DNA from 3 places in the Streptomyces tritici genome. Region 3 is predicted to be linked to each of the others. Evidence: predicted binding sites of a transcription regulator. Region 3 holds the regulator's gene; each other region holds the start of a gene.

Region 1 (2,196 bases), 2.0 Mb from region 3:
GGTCGCCGAAGCCGGGGGCCTTGACGGCCACCGCGTTGAAGGTGCCGCGGATCTTGTTGACGACCAGGGTCGACAGGGCCTCGCCCTCGACGTCCTCGGCGATGATCAGCAGCGGCTTGGAGCCACCGGCCTGGATGATCTTCTCGAGGATCGGCAGGAGGTCCTGGATGGAGGAGATCTTGCCCTGGTGGATCAGGATGTACGGGTCGTCGAGGACGGCCTCCATACGCTCCTGGTCGGTCACCATGTACGGGGACAGGTAGCCCTTGTCGAAGGCCATGCCCTCGGTGAAGTCCAGCTCCAGACCGAAGGTGTTGGACTCCTCGACGGTGATGACGCCGTCCTTGCCGACCTTGTCCATCGCCTCGGCGATGAGCTCGCCGACCTGCTGGTCCTGCGCGGAGAGCGCGGCCACGGCGGCGATGTCGGACTTGTCGTCGATCGGACGGGCGGTGGCGAGCAGCTCGTCGGAGACGGCCTTGACCGCGGCGTCGATGCCCTTCTTCAGGGCGGCCGGGGAGGCGCCGGCGGCGACGTTGCGCAGGCCCTCGCGGACCAGCGCCTGGGCCAGCACGGTGGCGGTGGTGGTGCCGTCGCCCGCGATGTCGTTGGTCTTGGTCGCCACCTCCTTCACGAGCTGCGCGCCGAGGTTCTCGTACGGGTCCTCGATCTCGACCTCGCGGGCGATCGTGACACCGTCGTTGGTGATGGTGGGGGCGCCGAACTTCTTGTCGATGACGACGTTGCGACCCTTCGGGCCGATCGTCACCTTGACCGTGTCGGCCAGCTTGTTGACGCCGCGCTCAAGGGCGCGACGGGCGTCCTCGTCGAACTTCAGGATCTTCGCCATGGGAGCGATTCAGCCCTCTCGGAATTCGTGGTGAAACGAACCACGCCCCTGGACGCCCAATGCGGGGTCAGGGGCGTGGCTCAAAGCATCTGGCTCAGGTGCCGGGTGACTTACTTCTCGATGATCGCGAGCACGTCGCGAGCCGAGAGGACGAGGTACTCCTCGCCGTTGTACTTCACCTCGGTGCCGCCGTACTTGCTGTAGAGCACGACGTCGCCGACCTTCACGTCGAGCGGCAGGCGCTCGCCGTTCTCGAAGCGGCCCGGACCCACGGCGAGGACGGCGCCCTCCTGGGGCTTCTCCTTCGCGGTGTCCGGGATGACCAGGCCAGAGGCGGTGGTCTGCTCGGCGTCGAGCGGCTGGACCACGATGCGGTCCTCGAGCGGCTTGATGGCAACCTTGGAGCTGGTGGTCGTCACGATCCGACCTCCCCCTTCGGAGATCTCACGGGGTCTACTGTCTGAGGTGGCGACCAGGTGGATCCGTCGTCGCGGGTGCCGGACCTGCCCGTCGCTGTGTTGGCACTCTCACGTGGGGAGTGCCAGAGCCGAGACTATGACCGCGATTAGCACTCGGTCAAGCGGAGTGCCAATTCAGGACCGCGCGCCGCTCCGAAGGAGCCGGAGCGGGGGCGGGATCCGCCGCCCGCACCGCATGTCCGACCGCTTTTCTGCCCAGACGTTCGATCGGGTCCACCGCGTCCCCGCACGCCGCGCAGCCGGGCGCGGCGAACAGCGCGCCCGCCGCGAGGAGTCCGGCGAGCGGCCGCCGGGCCGAACGCGCCGTACTCGCCGTACGGGCGGTACGGACCCGGCGCGCGGCCCGGCTCATACGTAGTCCTCCAGGCGGGCGACCGCGTAGCCCTTGGCCGTGACGGTCTTCATCACCTGCCGGATCATGTCCGGCATCGTGCCCTTCCAGTCCTCCTTGCCGCGGAAGTGCGTGAGGATGATGTCGCCGGGGTGCAGGTCGCGGTCCCACTCGCGCCACTCCATCCGGTCCGGGAACGCCTCGGCGGCCCACAGCGGCACGGCCTTGACCCCGCAGGACTGGGCAGCACGCAGGGTGTCCTCGTTGTAGTTGCCGTACGGCGGGCGGAACAGCGGCGGCCGCGTGCCGTAGCGCTTCTCCAGGTTGGCCTGCTGGTCGCAGATCTCCCGCTTCTGCTGGGCGTAGGACAGGCCCGGCATGTAACGGTGGTTCAGGGTGTGGTTGTGCAGCGCGACCCCGGCGTCCCGCATCTTCTTGAAGTAGCCGTAGTCCTCCTTGACGAGGTAGTCGCTCAGGAAGGCGCTGTACGGGATCTGCAGCTCGGACATCATCCGCAGCAGCTCGGGGTCCTTCTC
Region 2 (2,196 bases), 990 kb from region 3:
GGGCGTCTCGATCATCCCGGCCGTCGCCGGCGGCTGCTGAGTTACCAGCGGTACCCGAATTGCCCCCTCCGCGAGAGAAGCGGAGGGGGCAATTCTGCATGGTTGAGCGCGGTAGAGTTGGGGAAGTCCCCTCCGCTGCTCGTGCCGGCCGCATATGAGAATGCGCCCGCACGCGACAAGATGCAGCCAAAGTGTTCGAGCGTTGTGTACTTTTTGCGTCCTTTGCCGGGCCCGACTTGCCCTGGATATCAAGGAAATCTCCGCAATTCTCCTTTCCGGCGCGCTCAGAATTCTCGTCCGATTGACCTGTTGCAGAGGGCAGTTGGGCAGATACATTCAGCCGCGGTCGACGCGTTCCGGCGCAGGGTCTGACCCGGGTCCGCGAAGTGCGGTCCCGCGCAAGGGCCAGTAATAGGGGAGTTAGGCATGGCTCAGGGCACCGTCAAGTGGTTCAACGCGGAGAAGGGCTACGGCTTCATCGCGGTCGACGGTGGTGCGGATGTTTTCGTCCACTACAGCGCAATCCAGATGGACGGCTACCGCACCCTCGAGGAGGGGCAGCGGGTCGAGTTCGAGATCTCGCAGGGCCAGAAGGGCCCGCAGGCCGACATGGTCAAGCTCGCCGTCTGACCGCGGCGCGATCGGCCACCGACGCACTTCACCCGAGGGGCCCGCATCCTGACCGGATGCGGGCCCCTCGCGTGCGCCCGCACCTCCGGCGCGGCCTCGCCCGACACCCGGAAGCCGCTTGCGCCCTCCCGACGCCCGACCACCACCCCTTGTTCGACGTCCCTGCGGGACGGCCTTGCACTCTCCTGGGTCGAGTGCTAATCATTGGCGTTAGCACTCTCCACGTGAGAGTGCTTACGGATCGGGCAGACGAGGTCCGCAGGCCGGGCGGGGCAAGGAACCGCACGGCGCGCAGACCGTCCGTCGCGGGCGTCGGCGCGGTCCTGGAGCGTTATCCACCCCATGTCCGGGAGGACCACTTCACATGGCCAAGATCATCGCGTTCGACGAGGAGGCCCGGCGCGGTCTCGAGCGCGGCATGAACCAGCTCGCTGACGCCGTCAAGGTCACCCTTGGCCCCAAGGGCCGGAACGTCGTCCTCGAGAAGAAGTGGGGCGCCCCCACGATCACCAACGATGGTGTGTCCATCGCCAAGGAGATCGAGCTCGAGGACCCGTACGAGAAGATCGGCGCCGAGCTGGTCAAGGAAGTCGCCAAGAAGACGGACGACGTCGCCGGCGACGGTACGACCACCGCGACCGTCCTCGCCCAGGCGCTCGTCCGCGAGGGCCTGCGCAACGTGGCGGCCGGCGCCAACCCGATGGCCCTGAAGCGCGGCATCGAGAAGGCCGTCGAGGCCGTCTCCGGCGCCCTGCTCGACCAGGCCAAGGAGGTCGAGACCAAGGAGCAGATCGCCTCCACCGCCTCCATCTCCGCCGCCGACACCCAGATCGGCGAGCTCATCGCCGAGGCCATGGACAAGGTCGGCAAGGAAGGCGTCATCACCGTCGAGGAGTCCCAGACCTTCGGTCTGGAGCTGGAGCTCACCGAGGGCATGCGCTTCGACAAGGGCTACATCTCGGCGTACTTCGCGACCGACATGGAGCGCATGGAGGCCGCGCTCGAGGACCCGTACATCCTCATCGTCAACTCCAAGGTCAGCAACGTGAAGGACCTCCTTCCGCTGCTGGAGAAGGTCATGCAGTCCGGCAAGCCGCTGCTGATCATCGCCGAGGACGTCGAGGGCGAGGCCCTGTCGACCCTGGTCGTCAACAAGATCCGCGGCACCTTCAAGTCCGTCGCCGTCAAGGCCCCGGGCTTCGGCGACCGCCGCAAGGCCATGCTGAACGACATCGCCATCCTCACGGGCGGCACGGTCATCTCCGAGGAGGTCGGCCTCAAGCTCGAGAACGCCGGCCTGGACCTGCTGGGCCGCGCCCGCAAGGTCGTCATCACCAAGGACGAGACCACCATCGTCGACGGCGCCGGTGACAGCGAGCAGGTCGCGGGCCGCGTGAACCAGATCCGCGCCGAGATCGAGAACTCGGACTCGGACTACGACCGCGAGAAGCTCCAGGAGCGCCTCGCGAAGCTGGCCGGCGGCGTGGCCGTCATCAAGGCCGGCGCCGCGACCGAGGTCGAGCTCAAGGAGCGCAAGCACCGCATCGAGGACGCCGTCCGCAACGC
Region 3 (2,196 bases):
GCGCGGAGGTGCCCGGCGCGGCGCCCTCGCCGGAGCAGGTCGTGCAGACGACGGCCGTGTCGACCTGGATGTCCTTGGTCGTGCCGAACGCGGCCTCGTTCAGCTCGATCTCCAGCCGGATCATGGCGTCCTGGCCGCGGCGGGTCCGCGAGCGCGGTCCGCGCTGCGAGGCCGTGCCGAAGAAGGCGTCCATGATGTCGGAGAAGTTGCCGAAGCCGCCGGCGCCGAACCCGCCCGCACCGCCCCCGCCGCCCGAGGAGGACAGCGGGTCGCCGCCGAGGTCGTAGACCTGCTTCTTCTGCGGGTCGGAGAGCACCTCGTAGGCGGCGTTGATCTCCTTGAAGCGCTCCTGCGTCTTCGGGTCCGGATTCACATCCGGGTGAAGCTCGCGCGCCAGGCGCCGGAACGCCTTCTTGATCTCGTCCTGCGATGCGTCGCGGCGTACGCCCAGTACGGCGTAATAGTCCGTGGCCACTTACGACTCCGCCAGGATCTGTCCGACGTAACGTGCCACTGCGCGTACCGCTCCCATCGTTCCGGGGTAGTCCATGCGGGTCGGTCCGACCACGCCGAGTTTTGCGACGGCCTCGCCGCCCGAACCGTAGCCGACCGTGACCACGGATGTGGACGTGAGGCCCTCATGGGCGTTCTCGTGCCCGATGCGCACGGTCATGCCCGAGTCGTTGGCCTCGCCGAGCAGCTTCAGGAGCACGACCTGCTCCTCCAGCGCCTCCAGCACCGGCCTGATCGTGAGGGGGAAGTCGTGCCCGAAGCGGGTGAGATTGGCGGTGCCGCCGATCATCATCCGTTCCTCGTGCTCCTCCGCCAGGGTTTCCAGGAGCGTCGCGAGCACCGCCGCGACCGTACCGCGGTCCTCCGCCTCGAACGACTCCGCGAGGTCCTGCACCAGACGCGGGACGTCCGCGAAGCGCTTGCCGGCGACCCGGCTGTTCAGCCGGGCCCGCAGGTCGGCGAGGGAGGTCTCGCCGAACGGCGCGGGGCAGTCGATCATCCGCTGCTCGACCCGGCCGGTGTCCGTGATCAGCACCAGCATGAGGCGGGCCGGCGACAGCGACAGCAGCTCCACGTGCCGGACCGTCGAGCGGGTCAGGGACGGGTACTGCACGATCGCGACCTGCCGGGTCAGCTGCGCGAGCAGCCGGACCGTACGGGCCACGACGTCGTCGAGGTCGACCGCGCCGTCGAGGAAGTTCTGGATCGCGCGCCGCTCGGGCGTCGACAGCGGCTTGACGGCCGCCAGCTTGTCGACGAACAGCCGGTAGCCCTTGTCGGTCGGGATGCGTCCGGCGCTGGTGTGCGGCTGGGCGATGAAGCCCTCCTCCTCCAGCGCGGCCATGTCGTTGCGGACGGTGGCCGGGGAGACGCCGAGGTTGTGCCGCTCGGTGAGCGCCTTCGAGCCCACCGGCTCCTCCGTCCCGACGTAGTCCTGGACGATGGCGCGCAGCACCTCGAGTCTGCGTTCGCTGAGCATGGGCGCACACCTCCAGCTGTCGGTCCGGTCGCTCCGGTCTTTGGCACTCGCCGTGTCCGAGTGCCAGGAATCCCCCGGCCAGTGTACGGCGGCGGACATCGCTCCTGGCAAGGAGGCGGTACGCCGGACCGATAGCGTCACGGTATGGACATCGGTTGGGAAGAGTACGGCTGGGAGCGGCTCGCCGACGGAGTGGGGCGCCGGCGGCTGCCGGGCTGGGACGCCACCGTGGGGCTCGTCCTGGGCGGTCGCGGGGTGCTCCTGTACGACACGGGCTGCTCGCTGAGGGAGGGCGCGGAGCTGCGCTCCCAGGCGGAGGCGATGACGGGCCGGAAAGTGACGCACATCGCACTGAGCCACCCGCACTTCGATCATGTACTGGGCACGGCGGCGTTCGCCGGCGCCGAGGTGTACGGGGCGGTCGGCATGGACACGCTGCTACGGAGCGTCCGGGAGCGCGAGGCGCTGCGTGGCGACGCGGTGACGCAGGGCCTCGACGCCGGCGAGGCGGCCGAGGCGGCGGACGTCCTGGTGGCGCCGCGGCACGTGGTGTCCGGCGAGTGGACGCTGGACCTGGGCGGGCGGCAGGTGCTCCTGGCCAACGTGGGGCCCGGCCACTCGGGACACGACCTGGTGCTGCTGGTGCCGGGGGCGCCGGAGGTGGTGTTCTGCGGCGACCTGGTGGAGGAGTCGGGCGAGCCGCA

What was found. Region 3 encodes HrcA, which represses chaperone genes, less so after heat shock. Its sites were predicted from a motif close to TTNGCACTCNGNNNNNCNGAGTGCNAA; they were not measured.
Region 1: groES (co-chaperone GroES) is a predicted target of HrcA. The motif match lies at 1,369-1,395, and genes of this name have one in related genera.
Region 2: groL (chaperonin GroEL) is a predicted target of HrcA. The motif match lies at 805-831, and genes of this name have one in related genera.

What each region holds. Positions count from the first base shown of each region.
Region 1 covers NZ_CP183183.1:4,086,489-4,088,684, reverse strand. The annotation lists gene groL (chaperonin GroEL) at 1-850, opposite strand, end outside; gene groES (co-chaperone GroES) at 961-1,269, opposite strand; gene ACNJ93_RS19105 (hypothetical protein) at 1,427-1,681, opposite strand; gene ACNJ93_RS19100 (polysaccharide deacetylase family protein) at 1,678-2,196, opposite strand, start outside.
Region 2 covers NZ_CP183183.1:3,096,132-3,098,327, reverse strand. The annotation lists gene ACNJ93_RS14145 (MoaD/ThiS family protein) at 1-40, shown strand, start outside; gene ACNJ93_RS14140 (cold-shock protein) at 427-630, shown strand; gene groL (chaperonin GroEL) at 995-2,196, shown strand, end outside.
Region 3 covers NZ_CP183183.1:2,104,478-2,106,673, forward strand. The annotation lists gene dnaJ (molecular chaperone DnaJ) at 1-475, opposite strand, end outside; gene hrcA (heat-inducible transcriptional repressor HrcA) at 476-1,492, opposite strand; gene ACNJ93_RS09850 (MBL fold metallo-hydrolase) at 1,637-2,196, shown strand, end outside.